Regions from separate parts of the Gemmobacter sp. 24YEA27 genome, predicted to be linked through region 2. Evidence: riboswitches for the same ligand, from Rfam matches in the RefSeq annotation. Region 2 holds a riboswitch; the other holds the start of a gene.
The links. A riboswitch is a leader RNA that binds a small molecule or an ion and turns the genes downstream of it on or off. The one in region 2 is predicted to bind S-adenosylmethionine.

Region 1 (11,442 bases), on a different contig from region 2:
GCCGCCAGCCGTGCGGCAAGACCTTCGAGTTCCGTCCTGACCGCGTAAAGCTCTGCCAGCTGATTATGGTCCAGCGTCGCCACGATCAGGCTGCGCCCGTCGCGTTTCAGCATCGATTGCGTCTCAAGCCGCTGCAACGCCTCGCGCACCGGGGTCCGCGAGACCCCGAATCGCTCGGCAAGCTCGCTTTCGACCAGCCGCTCGCCAGGCCGGAATTCTCGCGCTTCGATCGCTTCAAGGATCAGCGTATAGGCGTCTTTCTGCACTGGACCCGCTCCTGTTCGCGCATCATCGCGGCGCTATGACGACGCCCCGGGGCCAGCACAGCCGACCAGAAAGCGCGCGCCCCGCAACCCTGGCCGGGAACCCTAGAGGCGGGAACGGCGGCAGGCAAGCCCGCCTGGTCCCGAAGCGCTGCGGCTGCGCGCAAGTTCCGGCTGCATCCCACCCGCGTCCATGCTAAGAAAGCCCATGCCAAAAGAAGCTTTCAACAATATCAGCACCTGGGTCTTTGACCTCGACAACACGCTTTACCCCGCCGGGGCCTGCCTCTTTCCCCAGATCGAGCGCAAGATGACCGATTGGGTGATGCGCAATCTTGGCCTTGACGAGGCCAGCGCCAATGCGCTGCGCCATGGGTACTGGCAGGAGTATGGCACCACGCTTGCCGGCCTGATGTCCGGCCATGATATTGATCCGTCAGACTTTCTGGCCTTCGTGCATGATATCGACTTCTCGGGCCTGAGCCGCGACAATGCCCTTGCCCGCCGGATCGCCGCTCTGCCCGGGCGGCGCATCGTTTTCACCAATGCCGACACGCTTTATGCCACCCGCGTGCTGGAGCGGCGCGGGCTTTCCGGCCTGTTCGACGCGATCTATGGCATTGAAGAAGCAGGATATTTGCCGAAACCGCGCCGCGATGCCTTTGACTGTATCGTCCGGCTTGACGGGTTCGACCCCGGCCGAGGCGCGATGTTCGAGGATGATCCGCGCAACCTGCTGGAGCCGCACCGGATGGGGATGGCCACGGTTCTGGTCGCCCCCGAGCCGCTGGTTGAGGACCACATCCACCACAATACCGGCGATCTGCGTGACTTCCTCGACAGGCTTGCGGCCGGCTGAACGCGGCCCGGAGGAGCAGACGGGACGCGAGGCAGATTGCCGCAGTGCGACACCACGCCCCGCCCCTCCGGCCTTTCCCGCGGATGAAGGCCCGATGAAAATGCGGTATGTCCCAATCAGTCATTGAAGATACGGCTTTCGCCCCCTCCCCGGGGCGGCCAGAGCCGTCAGAGGGATCCCGCCATGTCCGACAGTCTCACCCTTACCTCCCGCCCGGCACGCCGCAGCCTTATCAGCCGTATCCCGCTGATTGGCCGGATCGCCCGCGAGATTGACCAGGATGTGAATAATTTCTTCTGGCTCCTGCCGGTCGTCATCCTTGGCCTCGTGCTTGGCATCAAGTTCTGGGGTATGGCGGCGCTTACGATGCTGGCACTGGTACTGGTGCCGGTGGTCTTCGCCTTTTTCATCGCCATTTCCTGGCCCTGATGCGCCCCCTTTAGCCGCCCGCCCGGGCGGCATCCTGTCCACTGGCCTCTCTGTCCACTGGCCCCTCGCGGGCCAAGGGCGTAGACTGGCAGCCGAAGCAGCCAGAAGGCCACAGGGGATGAAACCGGCATGAAACGCGCGGAAACCGGAATCCTGATCTCGGGCGGCGGTATTGCCGGGCTGACGGCGGCTGCAGCTTTTGGGTCGGCCGGGTTCGAGGTGATCTGCGTCGATCCCGCGCCGCCGCCACAATCCGAGGCGGCAAGTGATGCCGATCTGCGCAGTACCGCCTTTTTGCAGCCCTCGGTTTCAGTGCTGGAAGAGGCCGGGATCTGGCAGCATCTTGCCCCCCATGCGGCGGCGTTGCAGGTGATGCGGATCGTCGATGCCGGAAAGGCAGATGCGGGCGGGACGAATGCGACGGCCCGCATCATCCGCGATTTCGACGCCACCGAGATTTCCGACCAGCCCTTCGCCTGGAACCTGCCGAACTGGCTTTTGCGCCGCGAGATCGCCGCGCGGCTGGCCAAGCTCCCGAATGTGACCTTCCGCGCGGGGATTGGCACAAAAGGCCTGATGACCCGCGACAGTGAGGCGCTGGTCACGCTGAGCGACGGATCCCAGGTCGCGGCGCGGCTGTTGATCGCGGCGGACGGGCGGCATTCAGCGATGCGTGACGCGCTGAATATCCCGGTGAAAACCATTCGTTACGGGCAAAAGGCCCTGGTGTTTTCGGTCACCCATGACCTGCCGCATGACAATGTCTCGACCGAGGTGCATCGCTCGGGCGGGCCGTTCACGATGGTGCCGCTGCCCGATCGCGACGGGCGCCATGCGTCTTCGGTTGTCTGGATGGAACATGGGCCCGAGGCCACGCGGCTTGCCGCCCTGCCCGAGGCCGAGTTCGAGGCCGAAATGAATGCGCGCTCCTGTGGCATTCTGGGCGGGATGCAACTGGCGACAAGACGCCTTGTCTGGCCGATCATCAGCCAGGTGGCGCAGCGGCTTTCGGGACAGCGCAGCGTGTTGATGGCCGAAGCCGCGCATGTGGTGCCGCCCATTGGCGCGCAGGGGCTGAATATGTCGCTGAAAGATCTGAGGGTGCTGCTGGATCTTGTGAAAGGATCTGGCGGCGATCCGGGGGTGCAGAACGTCCTGGATGCCTATCACTGGGCGCGGCACCGCGATATCACGCTGCGGGTTGGCGGCATCGACATGCTCAACCGCGCCTCGATGGCCGGCGCGCCGGCCCTGCGCGCCCTGCGCAGCGGTATGCTCGGGATGCTCTATGCGCTGCCGCCGGTGCGGCAGGGTCTGATGCGCGCCGGGCTGGGTGTGTCGTGACGGTTGACCCTGGCCCAAGCGAGGCGTAAGCAAGGCGCGTGGCGATTTGTTGACCGGATTGCGGGCCACGTTAAATAAGCCGCTAAAGAGGTGACGGGACGTCTTCGCCCTGCCGCGCTTTCCGGTCATTGGATTAGCTTATGGCCCGGGAGCCTTGTGCTGCGATGACGAACTGGAAGACACGCACCAAACTTGTCCATGAAGGCAGCCGCCGCAGCCAGTACGGCGAGATGGCCGAGGCGATTTTCCTGACGCAGGGCTTCGCCTATCCCGATGCCGAAACCGCCGAGGCGCGGTTCATCAAATCGGGCGCCGATGAATTCATTTATGCGCGCTACGGCAACCCCACCACGCGGATGTTCGAAGAGCGCATCGCGGGGCTTGAGGGCACCGAGGATGCGTTTGCGACCGCCTCCGGCATGGCAGCGGTCAATGGCGCGCTGACCGCGCTGCTCAGGGCCGGGGATCATGTGGTCTCGGCCAAAGCGCTGTTCGGATCCTGTCTTTACATCCTTGAAGACGTGCTGACGCGTTACGGGGTGAAGGTCACTTTCGTCGACGGCACCGATCTGGCGGCCTGGGAGGCCGCCGTGACGCCGGAGACGAAGGCCGTCTTCTTCGAGAGCATGGCGAACCCGACACTTGATATCGTTGATGTCAAAGGGGTTGCCGAGATTGCGCATCGTCACGGCGCGCTGGTGATTTGCGACAATGTGTTCGCGACGCCGATTTTTTCGCGCGCCGTCGATCTGGGCGCCGATGTAGTGATCTATTCGACCACCAAACATATCGACGGCCAGGGCCGCGCGCTTGGCGGCGTGATCTGTGGGTCGGCCGACTATATCCAGAAGGTCGTGCAGCCCTATATGAAACACACCGGCGGCGCGATGAGCCCGTTCACCTCCTGGATCATGCTCAACGGTATGGCGACGCTGGATCTGCGCTGCCGGGCGATGGCGGCTTCGGCGCTGGAGATTGCGACCTTCCTGGAAGATCATGATAAGATTGAGAAAGTTCTGTTTCCAGGCCTGAAGTCACATCCGCAATATGATCTCGCGATGGCGCAGATGGGAACCGGCGGCACGATTGTGAGTTTTGTGGTCAAGGGCGGCAAAGAGGGCGCGTTCCGGCTGCAAAACGCGCTGGAAATCCCGAAGATCTCGAACAATCTCGGCGATGCGAAATCGATTACTACGCATCCCGCGACCACCACGCATCAGCGGCTTTCCGATGAGCAGAAAGTGAGCCTCGGGATCGCGCCGGGGATGATCCGGTACTCGGTCGGGCTGGAAGATGCGGGCGATCTGATCGCCGATCTTGATCAGGCGCTGGCACTGGTGTGAGCCACTGGCGGCGGGGGCCAGCCCCCCGCCCCTCCGAAGTATTTCGCTCAGGAGGAAGGCAGCAGCGTTTCGAGCTTGCTTTCGCGGCGCCAGTGCCTATCTCATAGGCGTCCCGGCGATTTATCATTCCGCTGGTTCATCCGGAAATTGACGGCCCGATGCCCCCGGGAAGGAGGCGCGGCCGGAACCGAAAGGATCTTCCCATGACACGCCATGACAGGATTACCGACCGCGCGCCCTCGCGCGAGGAGGCCGCGGCCGCGCTTTTGACTTTGCGTCGCTGGGCAGAGGAGGCGGGCGAAGAGGAGATCGCGGGGCTTGACCCTTCGATTGGCAATCTGCTGCCCGATCTGTCCTATCCCGCATTGCGCCGCGCCTATCCCGAGGATTTCGCGGTTGATCAGGCTTACCGCGCCACGCTTCCTGATCTGCAAAACGGGCCGGCGAGCCTGATCGTCGGCGCAAAGACGCAGATCCAGCATGTGGGGATCTCGAATTTCCGCCTGCCGATCCGGTTCCGGACACGCGCGGCCGGAGAGGTGATGCTGGAGACCAGCGTGACCGGCACGGTAAGCCTGGAGGCGGAGAAAAAGGGCATCAATATGAGCCGCATCATGCGGTCATTTTACGCCCATGCGGAAGAGCAGTTCAGTTTCGAGGTGATCGAAGCGGCGCTGGAGGATTACCGCCGCGATCTCGACAGTTTCGATGCGCGGATCCAGATGCGGTTCTCTTTCCCGGTGAAGGTGGAGAGCCTGCGATCGGGGCTGTCGGGCTGGCAATATTACGATTTCGCACTGGAACTGGTTGATCTGAATGGGGAACGCATCAAGATCATGCATCTTGATTATGTCTATTCCTCGACCTGCCCCTGTTCGCTGGAATTGTCAGAACATGCGCGGCGCACGCGCGGCCAGCTCGCAACGCCGCATTCGCAACGCTCGGTCGCGCGGCTGTCTGTTGTGGTGAAGACCGGCGAGATGCTCTGGTTCGAGGATCTGATCGATCTGGCGCGAAAGGCGGTTGTGACCGAGACCCAAGTGATGGTGAAACGCGAGGATGAGCAGGCCTTTGCCGAGCTGAACGGCGCCAATCCGATCTTTGTCGAGGATGCGGCGCGGTCTTTTTACGAGGTTTTGCGCGCGGATCCGGCGATCGGTGACTTTCGCGTGATGGCGAGCCATCAGGAAAGCCTGCATTCCCATGATGCGGTATCCTTGCTGACCGAGGGGCCGACATTCGCGGCCACCAGCCTGGATCCGCGCCTGTTCCAGTCACTGTTCCATGTGGGGTAGAAGATGATCCGCCGTTCTGTCCTGAGCCTGCTGGCAGTGCCTTTCGTCATGCCGGCGGTTCTCAGGGCGGAGGGCGCAACGGCCGGCCAGAAGATCGCGCAGGCGGCCGAGGCACAGGAAGGCGTCGTGCGGATATATGATCCGGCCTATGTCGCGCTGGATTTTCCCGGCGGTGATGTGGCGCCGGATCGCGGGGTCTGCACCGATGTTCTGGTCCGGGCGCTGCGGGTGGCCGAGAGCATTGACCTGCAAGTCGCGATCAACCGCGATATGAAGGCGGATTTCGCGGCCTATCCGAAAAACTGGGGCCTGACGCGGACCGACCGCAATATCGACCATCGCCGGGTGCCCAATCTCAGGCGCCTTTTCGAGCGGGTGGGCGCAGAGCTGCCGATCAGCGAAACCGCTGCCGACCATTTGCCAGGTGATGTGGTGACCTGCCTCATTCCCGGCGATCTGGCGCATCTGATGGTGGTGGGGACCGGCCTCGCCGGACCGCGCCCGCTGATCATCCATAATATCGGTGCCGGCACCAGGGTCGAGGACCGGCTTTTGGAGTTTCGTATGACCGGGCGCTACCGGCTGACGCCTCCTGTGCTGGAAAAGCTGCGCCGGCTGAGTGCCTGAGGCCCTGACGTCAGCGGGGGTTTGACGGGGGCGCCGCGCGGGCCTAAGCCTTGCCCCATGATCGACCTCAGACCCGTGGCCTATGTGATCGGACGGATTCTGATCGTCCTCGCCATTCTGATGGTCGCGCCTGCGATTCTCGACTGGCGGTCGGGCGATCCGAATGCGCGTGCCTTTTTGCGGTCTGCTCTGATCACCGGTTTTGCCGGCGTGAGCCTTGCCCTGTCGACGGCGAACAGCCAGACAGCGGCGCTCGGGGTGCGGCAGGCCTGGCTTCTGACCTCGGCGATCTGGTTCATTCTGCCCTTGTTCGCGGGCCTGCCCTATGTGCTGGGAGAGCCTGGTCTGAGCTATCTGCATGCCTGGTTCGAAGCGGTCTCGGGCCTCACAACCACCGGGGCTACTGTGATCACCGGCCTCGATCATCTGCCGATGGGGATGAACCTCTGGCGCGGCATGACGACCTGGATCGGCGGGCTCGGGATCGCCATTATCGCGATGATCTTCCTGCCGCTGATGCGGGTCGGCGGCATGCAGTTCTTCCGCACCGAGGGTTTCGACACCTTTGGCAAGGCCCTGCCCCGCGCCACTGATATCGCGCGCCAGCTGATGCTGATCTATGCCGCGCTGACCCTGACCTGCATGGTCTCATATCTCATGATCGGGATGCCGGCGCTTGGCGCGGTGGTGCATGGCATGACCACGGTCGCGACCGGAGGCTTTTCGCCTTATGATCATTCTTTCAACAACTTCCAGGGCGCCGGCGAATATATCGCGGTGTTTTTCATGCTGGCGGGTAGCCTGCCTTTCATCCGCTATGTGCAGATGGTGAATGGCCAGCCCTTCGCGCTCTGGCATGATCCGCAGGTCCGGGCCTATCTGCGCTGGCTGCTGAGCGCAGTGATGATCGTCGCGGTCTGGCGGATCCTTACCGCTGATATGGAGATCGAGCCGGCCTTCCGCGAAAGCCTGTTCAACCTGACCTCGATCATGTCCTCGACCGGGTTCTTTTCGGGAAGTTTCCCGTCCTGGGACGGGCTGATGCTGGTGGTCGCGCTGATCATCGGCATCGTCGGCGCCTGTGCCGGATCGACGGCTTCGGGGCTCTCGGTGTTCCGGGTGCAGATCGCTTTTTCGGTGCTTCGCGCCCAGGTGCGGCGGATTGCATGGCCGAACTCGGTCGAAGCGGTCAAATATGACGGGCGCACGGTCGAAGATGATCTGATCCAGGCGCTGATCATGTTCATCTCAAGCTATATCCTGATCCTCGGCCTGTTCAGTGTCGTGCTGACCCTGGTGGGGGTGGATCTGGAATCGGCGATGTTCGCGATCTGGACGACGCTTGGCAATGTCGGTTACGGCTTTGGCCCGCTGGTCGAGCGCACCGGCACATTCGTGGAATTCCCCGATGCGGCGATTGCGGTGATGGGGCTTGCGATGATCCTCGGCCGGCTCGGGCTGCTTGCGGTGCTCGTGCTGCTTTTGCCGGCATTCTGGCGGGCCTGAGGCGGGCCAAAGGGTAACCCAAAGCCCCCCCGCCCGCCTGGCCACCAGCTCAGATCAGGGCTGGTCCCAGCACGAGACCAGCACCGTCATCCCGCGTGCTTCGCGGGTCAGGCTCTCGGGCGGCAGGGCAACCGTGCTCGCGCGCTCCAGCGGCGTGATACCGGCCTGGGCCAGCACGCCGGCCACCCGCGCTGCATCGGCGGCAAAGGCAACATCGGCGGGCAGATCGCGTGTGCTGTCGCGCAATTCGGGCAGCAACATGCCAAGCACCGCCCCCGATCCGTCGATCACCGCACCACCTGCATCGCCCGGCCGGGTCGCGACCGTCAGACGCAATATACCCGCCGCACCGTCCAGCCCCTGGGCCTCCTCAAAGGCGCCATGGGTCAGAACCGGCGCCGGCAGCCGCCCCTCATAGGGATAGCCTGCGACCACGACGCCCGCACCCGGCCTCGCGTCACTGCTGAATTCCGCCACCGCAGGCGGTGCCAGCGCCGTCACCGGCTGCAGAACCGCAAGCCCCGACGTCGCATCCTCCACCACCAGCTTCGCCTCGACCGCATGGTCAAGCGTGATGCGGCTGCAGGTTTTCACCGCGTCAACCGTGGTCAGCACCGCCCCCGCTTTCGAGACATAAAAGCCCGAACGGTTGCGGATCGGCTGTTGCACCTCAAGCCCGGCGACAAGGCCGCGCCGCGCCGCCTCATCCAGCGGCACGAGGCCCGGATCAAGTGCCGTGTCGCCAACCGCGCGGAAGCTCGCGTCCAGCACTTCGAACACCCGCGCATCGCGGGCTGCGTTTTGCGGTTTGCCGAACGCCATCCAGCCCTTGATCAGCCCGCCCGAAAGCCTGGCCCAGGCGCGGCCCTCCTGGCCGCTGCCGTGCCCCGACAGCCGGATCTCGGTATCGCTGCGCTCACGCGCGCCGCCCGCAGGCATGGCTGTCAGCGAACTGATAACCTCGTAAAGCCCGCCAAGACTGCTGGCATCCCCCGGCTGCGAGATCAGCACAATCGACAGGCCCGAGCCGTTTTTCTCGCGGAAATGTACGAAAGGCGGCTCGTAACGGTCGAATTCCACCAATGCCAGCGGCAGGGTCGCGTCAATGCCGCTTTCCTGTTCCTCGACAAGGGCAAAGCCGAAAGCCGCAACTTCGCCCTGATGCGCCCCGACCAGGGCCGCGCGCTGTGCCGTGGTCAGAATGCCGCTTGCCTCATGCCCGCTGGCCGCCTGCCAGGCCGCCATCGAGTTGCGGGTGCCCGGCCCGAACGCGCCGTCGATGCCACCATTGTAAAACCCGAACCATTGCAGCGCGACCTGCAATTCCTTGCGTTGATCCAGGTCAAGCACCGCCTCAGAGGCACGGGCCTCTGCCGGCGTCTCTTCGATAACCGCAGGCTCCGCCACCTGCCCGGCGATCACCGCCGGCTCGGGAGCCGGCTCAGCAGCCGGATCGGGCAGAGCCTCAACGGCGACCTCGGGCTGCAGGACCCTCTCCGGGACAGAACCCTCCGGTGGCCAGAATTGCGCCCTGAACTCTGCGCCATCGGTGATATAGCTGTCAGCCGGGATCCGCGCGCCCGATTTCAGCGCCGAAAGCACCGAGCCCACCTCGGCCCCGTCATAGGGGCCAAGCACCACGCCATACCATCCCGATGGCAGGCCAAATCCCCAGACATTTCCGAATTCCGCGCCGAAAGCCGCCGCGCGTTCATTGGCCCGCGCAAGACCCGGCAGCGCCTCGACCTGGATCCAGCGCCGCTCCTGCGCCGCAGAGGGCGCAGCAAATGGCACTGACAGCACCATTGCGGCTGTCGCGGCAGTGATCACCCTGAAGGGCGCAACCAGAGATTTAAAACGGGAAATGATCATACGGTCTCGCTGCTTCCGGCTGGCCGGGGGCGAGGCCACCCGGACATCACATCGTTCTTCACATCTGCGTAACCAATACCCGGCCCACGCCCGAGAACAAGGGCCAGAGGCATGTGAGCGGCCCTGCTCCCCAGCTTGTGACCGGCCTTTCAGCGCTGTGCTGCCATGGGTGCAAACTGCCGTGGGAACGCGCGCGGGCAGATCAGCCTGAGATCCCGGGGACCGGGACCGTTGCGGCACAAGACCCGGCCCGCGTCTTTTCCGGCGCGTCTTTCGATCCCTCGCGCATGAATGTGGTTACGGCAAGGGCTCCTGCATTCCTCGTTCTCAGCCCTTGCCACCGGGACCTGCCGACCCTGTGGTTCCCCGGTAGCGCGCGCATTTTAGCGCCACCTTCCCGAGGGAAGCTCTGTTCAGGTTAGCGAAACCTTACCGGCCCGGTCGTCGCTCAGGTTTGGGCTGGCATCCGGGCGCGGCTCGCCCCATATTTGGCACCATGAGCCTGCCCCCCGGTTTCCTTGATGAATTGCGCAACCGCGTCTCGCTTTCCGCCGTGGTCGGCCGGAAGGTCACCTGGGATATGCGCAAATCCAATATGGCCAAAGGCGACTGGTGGTCGCCCTGCCCCTTCCATCAGGAAAAATCCGCAAGCTTCCATGTCGATGATCGCAAAGGGTTTTATTACTGCTTTGGTTGCCATGCGAAGGGCGACGCGCTGACCTTTATCAAGGAAAGCGAGAATCTCGGTTTCATGGAGGCGGTGGCAGTGCTGGCCTCTGAGGCCGGCATGCAGATGCCCGAGCGCGACCCGCGCGCGGCCGAAAAGGCCGACCGGCGCACGCAGCTGATCGAGGTGATGGAAGAGGCGGTGAAATGGTTCCGCCTGCAGCTGAAGACCCAGGCCGCCTCTGACGCCCGCGCCTATCTGGCGAAACGCGGGCTTTCCGAACCTGCCCAGGACCGCTGGGAGATCGGCTTCGCCCCCGATGGCTGGTCGGGGCTGTACCAGGCGATGACCGGCCGGGGCATCGCGAAAGAGCTGCTGGTCGATGCCGGGCTCTGTGCGACCTCGGCCAAAGGAAAAGAGCCCTATGACCGGTTCCGCAATCGCATCATCTTTCCGATCCGCGACGGGCGTGGCCGTGCAATCAGCCTTGGCGGGCGGGCGATGGACCCGAATGATCAGGCGAAATACCTCAACGGCCCCGAGACCGAGCTGTTCGACAAGGGTCGCAGCCTCTTTAACCATGGACCGGCGCGCGAGGCCGCCGGCAAGGGCCAGCGCCTGATCGTGGCCGAAGGCTATATGGACGTGATCGCGCTCTCCGAGGCCGGGTTCCAGGCGGCGGTGGCGCCTCTGGGCACGGCGGTCACGGAAGACCAGCTGCGGCTTTTGTGGCGGATCTCGGATGAGCCGGTGATTGCGCTGGATGGCGACAAGGCGGGGATCCGGGCGGCTTTGCGGGTGATCGACCTTGCTCTGCCGCTGCTGGAGGCGGGCAAAGGGCTCAGATTTGCGGTGATGCCGGACGGCCTCGACCCGGACGATCTGATCCGGGCGCGTGGTGCACCTGCGCTGCAGGAGGTGCTGGACGCTGCCCAGCCGATGGTGCGGCTGTTGTGGAACCGCGAAACCGAGGGTCAGGTTTTCGACAGCCCCGAGCGCAAAGCGGCGCTGGACAAAAACCTGCGCGCGGCGCTGAAACGCATCCAGGACCCCTCGATCCGCAGCCATTACGGCGAGGATATCAAGGAACTTCGCTGGGAACTGTTCCGCCAGGGCCGCCGTCCGGCGGCGCGCAACCCGGGCCGGCCCTGGCAACCAGGCCCGCGCGGCCAGATGCGCGGTGGCAAATTCGTGCCGCCCGCGCTGCCTGCAACTGATGCGGCAAAAAACTCGGCGC
Region 2 (11,442 bases):
ATGTCAGCCTGATCTGGCAGAATATGGATCTGGACCAGCGCCGGCGTTTCCTGCGCCATGCCGCCACCTGGTGGGAGGTGCATCGCCACCGCATCCCGCCGGCTTCCGCCGCGCGGCTTGAGGCTGCGACGCAAGCGGGGCGGCTGAAGATTGAGCGGGCCGCCTTTATCCGTGCCGAAGCGGCGGCGGGCGACTCGCAGGACGAGGTGGTGACAGCCGTGATCCAGCCGCGCGGTGCGGCCGACCCGGCGCGGCTTGAGGTGGGGCGGATCATTGATTGCCGCGGCATCCGCAATGACCCGGAAAAGAACGCCTCGCCATTGATGGCAGGGCTTCTGGCGGATGGGGCGGCGCGCGTCGATCCTTTGCGCATCGGATTCGAGGTATCCCCTGAGGCGCGGCTGATCGGGCGGGATGGCGCGGCCTCTGACCGGCTTTTCGCACTTGGTCCGGTTTCGCGCGCCATGTTCTGGGAGATCACCGCGATCCCCGACATCCGCGTGCAGGCCGGCCAGATGGCGCGCTATATCGCGGCAAAGGAAAACGCTGCCGCCCGCTGAGACCGGGGCTGACCGGCAGACCGGTCAGTCGCGCCGGTTGTGGGAATCGAGGAAGGTCTTGGCGATCAGGGCGATGATCGCGATCATCGTCAGGGTCGAGGCGGCCGCAAAGGCTGCCACGGAGGTGTTCATCTCATTGTACAGAAGCTCGATCTGCAGTGGCAGCGTATTGGTCTGCCCCGCCACCCGGCCCGAAACGACCGAGACCCCGCCGAACTCGCCCACTGCGCGCGCCGCACACAACACCGCGCCATAAAGCAGCGCCCAGCGGATCCCCGGCAATGTGACATAGCGGAAGACCTGCCAGCCTTTGGCACCAAGCGTCACGGCGGCTTCTTCCTGTTCCGAGCCTTTCGCCAGCATCAAAGGCAGTACCTCGCGCGCGACAAAGGGGGCGGTGACGAAAAGGGTGACCAGCACGATCCCTGGCAGGGCGAAAAGCACGGTGATGTCATGTTCGCGCAGAAAGGGGCCGAGGAAACCCTGGCGGCCATAAAGCAGCAGATAGCAGATGCCCGCAATGATCGGCGAGATCGAGAAGGGAATCTCGACAATGGTCATCAAAAGCCCGCGCCCCGGAAAGCGGAAACGCGCAATAGCCCAGGCGACCGCGATGCCGAAAGCAACGTTGATCGGCACCACGATGACGGTGACGATCACCGTCAGCCAGATCGCATGCAGCGTGTCGGGCGTGGTGATCGCGGCCCAATAGCCGCCGACCCCGGCCGCGAAAGCACGCCAGAAGATATAGACAAGGGGGGCTGCGATCAGGAAGGCGGTGCTGACCAGCGCCAGCGCGATCAGCGCCCGCGCCGTCCGGCGTTCGCCCGCATTGGCGGCACGGCGGCCTGCTTCGATCTGGTCATGGGCGCTCATCGGGGTCACACTCATTTGCCACCCTCGCGGTAGCGCGCGGCGCGGATCTGGAACAGGTTCGAGATCAGCAGCAGCAACAATGCGAAGACCAGCAGGATCAGCGCAATCACCGAGGCGCCGCGATAATCATATTCCTGCAAGCGGATGAAGGCGAGGAGCGAGGCGATCTCGGTCTTGCCGGGCAGGTTGCCCGCGATAAAGACCACGGCGCCAAATTCCCCCATGGATCGCGCCATCGACACCGTACAGCCCCCAAGCCAGGCCGGGAGGATCGCAGGCAGGATCACCTTTGAAAAGGTCTGCCAGGGTGTGGCGCCCAGGGTCTTTGCGGCTTCTTCCAGCGCGGGGTCGAGGTCTTCCAGCACCGGCTGCACCGCGCGCACCACGAAGGGCACAGAGGTGAAGGTCATCGCGATGATGATCCCGGGCAGCGCATAGACGACCTGAATGCCCATGGCCTCCAGCGGGCCACCAAACCAGCCGGTCGAGGCAAAAAGCGAGGTCAGCGCGAGGCCCGCCACGGCGGTGGGCAATGCGAAGGGAATATCCATCATCGCGTCAAGGAAGGCACGGCCACGAAATTCGTAACGCGTCAGCACCCAGGCCATCAACAGCCCGTAGAATGCGTTAATCACCGTCGCAATCGCCGCCGCCATCACCGTGACCCGCAACGCGTCGAGCGTGCGGGCCGAGGTGAGAATGCGCACGAACCTGTCCCAGCCGATCCCGGCGCCCGAAATCACAAGGGCGATGATCGGGATCAGGATGATCACGCTGACATAAAGAAGCGTGGTGCCGAGGCTCAGTGCGAACCCCGGCAGAACACGCTTTGGCCTGATGCGGACAGAAGCGACGGTCATTTACGAGATCAGTTCTCGAAGACCTGATCGAGGATCCCGCCCTCGTCGAAATGCTTGGCCTTGATCTCGGCCCAGCCACCCAGCACGTCGACGGTCAGCAGTTTGACCTCGGGGAATTGTGCCGCAACTTCGGCCGCCACGTCCTTATCGGTGACGCGGAAGTTCTGCTCGGCCAGTACGCGCTGCGCTTCGGGGGTGTAGAGCCAGTTCAGATAGGCGGTCGCAACCTCGACAGTGCCGTTCTTTTCAGCGTTTTCCTTGACCAGGGCGACCGGGAAGGCCGCGAAGAGGCTGGTTCCGGGGGTCACACGCTCCAGGCCCGGATACTGGGCGACGATACCGGCGGTTTCGGCCTCGAAGGTGATCAGCACATCGCCGATATTGCGTTCGGCAAAGGTCTGGCTCGATGCCCGCGCGCCGGTGTCGAAGACCGGAACGTTGGACAGAAGTTTCTTCACGAAGTCATTGGCCTTGGCCTCATCGCCGCCATTGGCTTCCAGCGCGAAAGCATAGGCCGCGAGATAGGTATAGCGCGCATTGCCCGAGGTGCGCGGATTGGCGAAGACCGGCTGCACATCGTCACGGACCAGATCGCTCCAGTCCTTGATGCCTTTCGGGTTGCCTTCACGCACCACGAAAGCGGGCAGCGAATAATAGGGCGAGGCGCCATTCGGGAAGGCATTGCGCCAGTCGGCATCGACCAGACCGCCATCGACCAGCACGTCGATATCGGTCTCCTGGTTGAAGGTCACCACATCGGCGTTCAGACCTTCAAGGATCGCGCGGGCCTGGGCCGAAGAGCCGCCATGGCTCTGATCGACGGTGACATCGCGGCCGGTGGTTTCCTTCCAGGTTTTGGCAAAGACCGGGTTCAGCGCCTCGAACAATTCGCGGCCGATATCATAGCTGACATTGAGGATCTTGTCCTGAGCCAGCGCCGGAGCGGCTGCCAGAACCACAACCGCCGCAGCGGTGCGCAGCGAAGAGATCAGGTTCATTTCTGTTTCTCCTTGAGGGGAATAGTATTAATTTCAGAGGGCTGCCCCGCCTGGCCGCGCTGGCCGGGAGGCGTTTCGGTAAAAATGGTGCCGGTCTCGACCCGCAGCGTGACGCTTTGCCCTGCCGAGAGGTTCGGGGCCGCGCGGCGCAGGATTTCGACCGCAATGTCCTGGCCTTCGGGCCCCGTCAGCACCGGGCGCAGCAGAGCGCCGGTTGAAGTGACCTGCTTCACACGCCACAGCCCGGCAGGGTCGGGCACCGGCGTCAGATCGGCGGGGCGCACGAACAGCGTGGCAGAACCGTCGGGCAAAGCGCGGCGTTCAAGCCGGGCGGTATCGATCCCGGGCGCCGTCGCGCGGCCTGCAGCAATCCGCACCGGCAATTCGATGGTTGCCCCCATGAACCGTGCCACGAAAGGCGAGGCGGGGTGGTCGTGGATCTGGTCGGCGGTGCCTATCTGTTCGATCCGGCCTTCGCCCATGATCACCACCCGGTCGGCGAGCTCGAACGCCTCGTCCTGGTCATGGGTGACGAAAATTGTCGTGGTCTCTGATGCATCATGCACAGACCGCAGCCAGGACCGCAGATCGCGGCGCACGGCGGCATCCAGCGCACCGAACGGCTCGTCAAGAAGCAGGACGCGGGGGTCAATCGCCAGCGCCCGGCCAAGCGCGACACGCTGGCGTTGCCCGCCCGAGAGCTGGCCGGGAAGCCGGTCCGCCAGATGCGGGATCTGCAGGAATTGCAGGAGTTCGGTGACCTTACGCGCGATCACCGCTTTGCCGGGGCGTTCGGCCCTGGGCCGGACCGTCATCCCGAAGGCGATATTGTCGCGCACCGACATATGCGGGAACAAGGCGTAATGCTGAAAGACGAAACCGATGCGGCGATCGCGGGCGGCGATCGACAGCCAGTCGGCGCCATCGACCTCAAGCCGGCCGGAATCGGGCCAGTCGAGACCGGCGATGATGCGCAGCAGCGTGGTCTTGCCCGAGCCCGACGGGCCGAGCAGGGCGATCAGCTCTTTATCCTCGACCGCGATGTCGATGCCTTTCAGCACCTCATTGCGGCCAAAGCTCTTGCGCAGCTGGGCGATTTCAATGGCCATTGCCGACTCCGGTTTCAGCACCCCTGATTGCACCGGGCCGCGCCACTAAGCAAGGAACGCCAGGGCGGGAAACCGGCAAGTGAAGAGAATGTTTTTCTCCCGCAGGCGGGGTTATGGGGGAGGGAAGCACCGGTTTGTTCCCATTTCGCCAATATTGCCCCGACCGCAGCCCGCCGGGCCACGATGGCGTTCTTTTATGCAAGGGCGGGGCAGGGAAGGGCATCATACTCGACCATTATTGTCGTTATTTGATAGCGGCTTCGACAGGCTGGCACAAGATCACAGTTCGGCCAGAAACCACCTTCTGTTTTCACAATCCGGCAGAGTGAGAGAATTTCATTCTCCCGTCCCTTGGCCACCTGACTTGACCAGAGCGCCTTTGGGATGCTAGCGACCCCACAGACGACGCGCCGATTTGAAGCTCAGATTGCGGGCGCGAAAAAAATGCAGCTAAAGCGGAGGCGCCTCTGGCCCTTCGGTAACCTGAAGGAGGGGCCCATGGCCAAAACCGCCACTGCGTGCGATTTCGCGATCCCTGTCGACTCGATCAACAGCCTGCGCGCCAGTTTCCCCGGCATCTCATTGATTTTCGAGATCGACCTTGCGGTCGAGGATTGCTGGGACGGGCTGGAACATCTTGCCGGTGAATTCCGCCGGGCGGGGGCGCGGCTGCGGCTTTTGCGCGCAACGCAAAGCGGGGTGATTTCCTGTACCGTGGTCGATGGCGGCAGCGATCTGAGCCAGCTTGCTCAAAGCTTTGCATCGGCGCGGGGGGTCTCGGTCTCGGGCTGGACGACCCGGATCCAATACGACTGATCCGCCCCGGTTCAGCCACTGTGCCAGGGATTGAGGCTTTCACGAAAATTCGCGGCGATGGCGGTGTAGCTTTGTCTGCGCGGCGCGTCACGGCGCCAGACCATGGTGAGATTGCGCGTCAGCACCGCCCCGGACAGCGGGCGGGCGACCACAAGCTGTTCGCGCAAAACCTCGGACCGGATATAAAGCGCGGGCAGAAGCGAGATCCCCATCCCCGCCGCGACCATCTGGCGCAAAGTATCCAGGGTGGTGCCCTCGTAATCGCGGGCAAGCCGCGCCCCGGCCCAGCTGCACAGCCGCGTCGCCGCGCGTCTGAGCGCCGGCCCGCCGTCAAAACCCAGCACGGTCTCGCCCGCCAGATCGGCGGGGGCGATCTCACTTTGTCCGGCGAGGCGGTGATCGGCCGGGATCACCGCAAGCAGCGGTTCGGTGATCAGGGGCGCCTGTTCCACATCCTCGCGCCGCAGGTCCTCGCCCAGCAAGATGACATCGAACGTGCCCTCAAGCAGCTGACGGATCAGGGTTTCCGTTCGCTCCTCGCGCACATTCACCCGCATTTCGGGCCAGGCGGCGCGCAGGCCTGGCATCGCGACCGAAAGCACATAGGCCCCCACCGTCTGCACCACCCCGATCCTGAGCGAGGCCTGGGGCGCATCGGGATCGCCTCTGCGCGCGACCTCGCGGATATCCTCGATACTGTCGATCACCTCGCGTGCGCGCCGCGCCACATCGCGGCCGACGGGCGTCAGGCTGACCCGGGCACGACTGCGCTCGACCAGCTGCGCGCCAAGGCGCTCCTCCAGCGACCGCAGCTGCATCGACAGCGTTGGTTGCGCCACATTGCACAGCTCGGCGGCGCGGCTGAAATTCAGCTGGTCCGCGACGGCGACGAGGTATCTGAGCTGTTGGAGCGTGGGCATCGCCGAAGTTTAGGGCCGGGCGGGCCGGCTGGCAATCAACCAGACGGGGCGGGCCATTCTGACGGATTTGTGACCCGCCCGCCCCAGGATCCTGCGGGTAACAGGCGTCTTTGCTCTGACGGCAGGACTCTCACATGCCGGGGCTGCAACTATGTCGCGGAGCCGCCAATGACCATGGCGCTTTCCTTTACGGCAAGGACAGAGCCGCGGGGAACCCCGCCGGCTCCCGGTTGCGTTTGGCCGAAAAATAGTGCTGTTCTCGCGGCGTATACGGTTGCGAAGCGTAGAATGATGCGTCACGGCGAGAGGTCTTTGCCCCAAAGCGAGGCCGCAAGCGACAGGGCCGTTCAGGTCCAGGCTGGCGAAACAGGGGTCGGCGAGAGCCGGGCCGGGACACTTGCTGCCAGTATGGATGCACGAGCGCCGGGATCTGACACGATAACAGGAACCGATCCCCTGGTCGAAAGGGCGCGGGCCGGTGATGCCGGTGCTTTCGAGCTGCTTTTGTCGCGCCATTACACTTTTATCTTCCGCGTCGCCTGCCGCTGGACCGGCAATCGCGCCGATGCCGAGGATGTGACGCAGACCATCTGCATGCGGCTTGCCACGACGATCCGCAGCTTTGACGGCCGCGCCTCCTTCCAGGGCTGGCTTTATCGCGTGACGCTCAATGCGGTGCGCGACCAGCAGCGTGCCAGTGCAAGGCGGGGCCGTCTGGTGGCGGCGGCGTCGCTTCTGACCGATGATTTCAGCAAGGGCGATCAGGAGGATGCGCTGCATGTCGCCGATATCTGGCGTGCAGTGCGGGCCTTGCCCGAAAAACAACGCGATGCGATCCTGCTGGTGCATGGAGAAGGCCTGGCCCAGGCAGAAGCCGCCCGCATTATGGGCTGCAAAGAGGTGACGGTGTCCTGGCATATCCACCAGGCCCGCAAAGCGCTGAGGGGGGTATTGTGACCAGCTGCCGCGACCCCCGTGATACGGCCCGGACCGATCCGCTGGACCGTCTGGCGGATCTGGCCTTGCCTGATCCCGATCCGGCGCTGATGCGGGCCGATATCGCCCGCGCGCGCGAGCGCTTTGTCACCGCCGGCCTCTCGCCTGCCGCGCCGGAGCCGTCACTGATCGCGCGCTGGCTTTCGCCCCGGCGGCTCGGGATAGCGGGGTCTGCGGCGACGGCCAGTGTGATGGCGGCCTTCCTTCTGCTGCCCCAGGCACCGCTGCCATTGGCGCAGATGCCGGATGGGTCAGACCGCAAAACTGTGGCGACCGAGGATGCGCATTCCGTGGCCGAAACCGATATGGCGCAGGAGGCTCAGCCCGCGCCCGCGCCACCATCGGCTGCGTCCAGATCCGCGGCCACCGCACCGCGGGATGTGACGATCCCCGCAGCGCCGCTGCCTGAGCCGGATTTCCCGCCCCTTGCCGCTGCGCCGCCCGCAGGCGGAGGCGGGGGCCCTGGTTCGGCCGGGCCGGCTTACGAAACTGCATCGGAAGCGATTGCCAGTGCCGCGCCGGCGGCGCCCTCTAAAACCCTGCCGCGTCTTGGGGCGAAGCCGCGCCATAAGCCAGGTGATGCGTCGCTCGTGGATCTGGCACTTCCACCGGAAGAAGAGGACTTCTCCGGTTCGCTCAGCTTTTCACTGTCCGGAGATCAGGACGGGCTTTACCTCGACCGCGAGGAAGGCCGGCTTGCGATTCCGGTCTGGGAAACGGCGCCGGGCATGACGATCCAGATGACCGATGTCTATCTCTTGCCTGCACGGCGCGGCTTCCCGCAGATTCTGATGATGAAGGGGCAGCTGGGCGATCAGCAACCCTGGCAGATCTTCCGGGTCAGCGAGGATGCGGTGACCTTTGACAAGGTGATCACCGATCTGGTCAAACCGGCGCGCAGTCCTGGTCAGGTCGAGGCGATCCTGAACCGCCTGCCACCACCCGACTGAGCACAGGCCCATCACAAGGGGCCTGAGAGCCCGAGACTTCGGGCCGGACAGGGCCGTGGCCCACTGGGAGGGATCTTCGCGTCAGTGAAACAGGGTGCGGGTTCTGGCCGACCTGGTCACTTTTGCAGAGCCCGGCAGCGAGACACCGCTACGGCGCAGAAGCGGAAAACGCGGCTTGCGCGGCGGCGCCTGGTTGCGGATCGTTTTGTTGAGACGCTCTTCCAGAAGCGCCTGAAGATCTGCTTCAATGGCACTGGTAAAATCGGGCTTGGCTTCTGGTGACTGAACCGAGCCGGCCAGGCCGCTCAGGAGGGCAAAGCAAAGATTGCCGGAGATCACATAGGCCATCATCACCGCGACAATGCCCCCATCCAGGAACCAGACCAGCACAGATGCTGCCAGAGCAGCAAGTCCGCTGAGGATAACCACGAGTGCGACCATGATACGTCTCTTCTTTGAAGGCGCGGCGTTGCAGCATACTGCCACAACTCAACCAAGGGTAGTTGGAACGGCAAATCGGGCAAAATCGGGGCAAAGTCCGGGTTAATTCGTGCAAGGCGGATTACGTCTTCCCGGAGGCGTCACGATGAAATTCCGTATTCCCGCGGAACGGGGGCGCGAACAGGGGAATGTGTCGGGGTCAGACGATCAATGTGGGCAGGGTGATTTCGTGCTGCAGCCCACCGCCCATGCGGTTGCGGATAGCAGGCGCAGCGCCGAAACGCTGCCAGGATCTCGCGCGCGCTGGCAAGCCCGAGCCCGCAGCCTGGCTGCACTTTCTGCCGCCCCGGATGGCCGCAGAAGACGGATCAGACACTCTACCGGTCTGCGATTCGGGTATGTCTGGCCCGTGATTCTGGAGGATGACCACCGCCATCGCCCCCGGGCCTGAGACTGATAGTACCGCTGCCGCCATCGGTCGCCGCATTGTTCTTCCGGTTGCGCGGCGCCCGTTTCAACGCCGGCGGCCTGGCTGTGACCGGCACCGTTCCCGCCAGATCGCCGCCGGCCTCTTCACGTGCGAGCCAGCCGGGATAAGACCTGGTTGAATGCCGGGGTCGTCGCGCGCATCTCCGCCGGCCCGGCGTCGGGCACCAGCGGCAGAGAGGCATCGGTGCCGACCCGGCCGGCGGAATCCTCCCTCTGCCCGATTGGGCGGCGGATGCGGCGGGCGGTATACCAGAAAACCGCGACCGACCCCGTCACGATCATCGCAATCCAGATGCCGAGGATCGGGCAGCGGATGCGCACGGCTGGCGGCAAGCGTGGCCAGCCCGACCCGCGCCAGGATGGCCACGATCACCAGCGCAGTGATACGGCGTTGAGCGAGGTGACGGCGCCGTTTCTGACCGGGCGGAACACCGGCTCGGCGGGCTTTTCGCCCAGCTTGCGCCGCAGCCGGCTCATCAACACGTCAATCGAGCGGTCAAAGGGATCAAGGTTGCGCCCCTGGGCCAGATCGAGGAGCTGATCGCGTGACAAAAGCCCGCTCGTACGCTTCAGAAATACCCGCAAAAGGTCGAGTCCCGCGCCGGTAAGGCAAATTTCACAGCAGTCGGGCGCCAGCACGCGGCGCCTTTCGACATCAATTGCAAAGCCCGAAATCTGATATCAGTTGCGTGCCTTACCTGTGTAAGGGGGCGCCGGGATATCAGGATCCGCGCGCCGCAAGACCGAACGGATCCGCGCGACGAGGTCGCGCGGGATGAAGGGGTTCCCGAGATAGTCATCCGCGCCGATCTCCAGGCCCGGCGCGTCGGGCAGCATCATGTCCCGCATCACCAGATCCAGGCGCGGCGCGATCCGCCGCGCCTCGGTCTCGCGCCGGGTGGCGGCGGTTTGCGCCAGACATACCTTGCCCGGGAGGTGCCGCGCCAACAGCGTCCTGATTTCCGCATCGTCATCGACGACAGGGATCAAAGGGGCCTGTTGAGCAAAAAGGCACAAATAGCGGGCGCCAGGACTGCGCCTCAACCCGTTTAAAGCTGGTTCTGGACCCTTCCGGGGGAGGAAAATGTAACGAAAGGTTTCCCACCCGCATCTGGCACCATTCCGTTACAAAAATCGTCCTCGCGGAAACAGGTCGTAACGCCCGGAACCGGGGCCGGATACAGCCAGCGCTCAGCTTCATCGCATCACCAGCCACGAAAGGAGAGATGCGATGAAACTGTCCATCATGAGCAATCTGCCGGCCGCCGCCAGCGTTTCGGGCGCAATGGGCCCGCCGTCGCGGAAATGCACAGCCCGCCATCCGCCGGCGCGTGGGACCACCGCAACGGCCCGCAAGGATATGGTCCGATGGGTCACGGCCATAACGGACGTGATCAGAGTCACCGCGATGGCGGCTGGCCTGATCCTCGCACAACGCCTTGCCTGTCTCGAGACCTGTATCGGCATCACACCGGAACAGGCACCGGTCTGGCGAAGCTACACCGATGCACTGATCGCCTTTGTCGAGACCGACCAGCCGCCTCCACGCCTCGCGCGCACCGACACTCCGACACTCCGACACTCCGACAGCAAATCGCCCGCAGAACGAAGAACCAGAACTGCCGCCGCGTCTGATGGCTCTTGCCAGCGCCGCCGCCATTGCTCTCGCATCCTTGCCTTCTTTCGCGCAGAATCCAGCCCGCACTGCCTCCCCGACGGATCAGGCCCAGTGTACCGTCTTGGCGCAGGACGGCGCCGAGCCCTTACGGCGGCCTCGTCCAGCCATATTCAGCCGCCGCCGAGGGGACAGGAGTATCGTGTTGACGCAGACCGCCTGGTGATGGCGGACATCCAGGCCCTTCGCGCCGTCGCGGTGATCGGACTCTTGTCCTCGCTTTTGAACTGACCCGATCAGATCTGGCCCCGTCTGAGCGGCCCCCCGCAGCAAGATAATGAAACGTTTTGTCTCAGGCGCGGGATGCTCCCCCTCGCAGAGCCGTGCTGATCATGTCCTGACGATCCGGTCCGCGACAGTGAAAAGCGACGGGGAAGGCAGCTATGCCGAAGGGCGGGCGCCGAACACACAAGGCTGTGCACATCGCGCTCACGAGCTTGCGCCGAATACGAAGATCGCCGTCAGAATCCGTGACGTGATGAGCGTCGGCAGATCTATAGTGAAGGCCAGTGAAAACCCGTCCCTTAGAGGGGCAGAACCGCATGGCGCCGCCGCTGACCTTCGGAGGCCCGATGGCAAACGGCTCCCGGAGCATCGCCTCGCCATCCTGATCCGTGGCACCCTGCGCAGTTTAAGGCGCGAAGAAAGGGGCGCCACCGTATTAGCGTGCGTCAGACCGGACATCTTTACAGCCGGGATGGTGCTGCTGCTGATGCGGCCTGGCACTGGCCTGCGACCCGACAATCCTCTTT

Region 1: another riboswitch for S-adenosylmethionine. It lies ahead of metZ (O-succinylhomoserine sulfhydrylase); the one in region 2 lies ahead of QNO18_RS17880 (hypothetical protein).

Annotation. Positions count from the first base shown of each region.
Region 1 covers NZ_JASJPW010000001.1:2,863,015-2,874,456, forward strand. Annotated here, with positions in the region: gene QNO18_RS14280 (GntR family transcriptional regulator) at 1-266, opposite strand, end outside; gene QNO18_RS14285 (pyrimidine 5'-nucleotidase) at 472-1,122, shown strand; gene QNO18_RS14290 (hypothetical protein) at 1,306-1,551, shown strand; gene QNO18_RS14295 (UbiH/UbiF family hydroxylase) at 1,681-2,895, shown strand; SAM riboswitch at 2,924-3,002, shown strand; gene metZ (O-succinylhomoserine sulfhydrylase) at 3,060-4,238, shown strand; gene folE2 (GTP cyclohydrolase FolE2) at 4,442-5,533, shown strand; gene QNO18_RS14310 (DUF1287 domain-containing protein) at 5,537-6,160, shown strand; gene QNO18_RS14315 (TrkH family potassium uptake protein) at 6,218-7,666, shown strand; gene QNO18_RS14320 (serine protease) at 7,721-9,538, opposite strand; gene dnaG (DNA primase) at 10,035-11,442, shown strand, end outside.
Region 2 covers NZ_JASJPW010000002.1:67,002-78,443, reverse strand. Annotated here, with positions in the region: gene QNO18_RS17905 (FAD/NAD(P)-binding protein) at 1-560, shown strand, start outside; gene cysW (sulfate ABC transporter permease subunit CysW) at 585-1,436, opposite strand; gene cysT (sulfate ABC transporter permease subunit CysT) at 1,448-2,296, opposite strand; gene QNO18_RS17890 (sulfate ABC transporter substrate-binding protein) at 2,305-3,294, opposite strand; gene QNO18_RS17885 (sulfate/molybdate ABC transporter ATP-binding protein) at 3,291-4,403, opposite strand; SAM riboswitch at 4,801-4,878, shown strand; gene QNO18_RS17880 (hypothetical protein) at 4,902-5,219, shown strand; gene QNO18_RS17875 (LysR substrate-binding domain-containing protein) at 5,231-6,139, opposite strand; gene QNO18_RS17870 (RNA polymerase sigma factor) at 6,428-7,096, shown strand; gene QNO18_RS17865 (hypothetical protein) at 7,093-8,085, shown strand; gene QNO18_RS17860 (hypothetical protein) at 8,167-8,526, opposite strand; gene QNO18_RS17855 (hypothetical protein) at 9,100-9,348, opposite strand; gene QNO18_RS17850 (winged helix-turn-helix domain-containing protein) at 9,385-9,654, opposite strand; gene QNO18_RS17845 (hypothetical protein) at 9,697-10,005, opposite strand; gene QNO18_RS17840 (hypothetical protein) at 10,247-10,921, shown strand; gene QNO18_RS17835 (hypothetical protein) at 10,968-11,442, shown strand, end outside.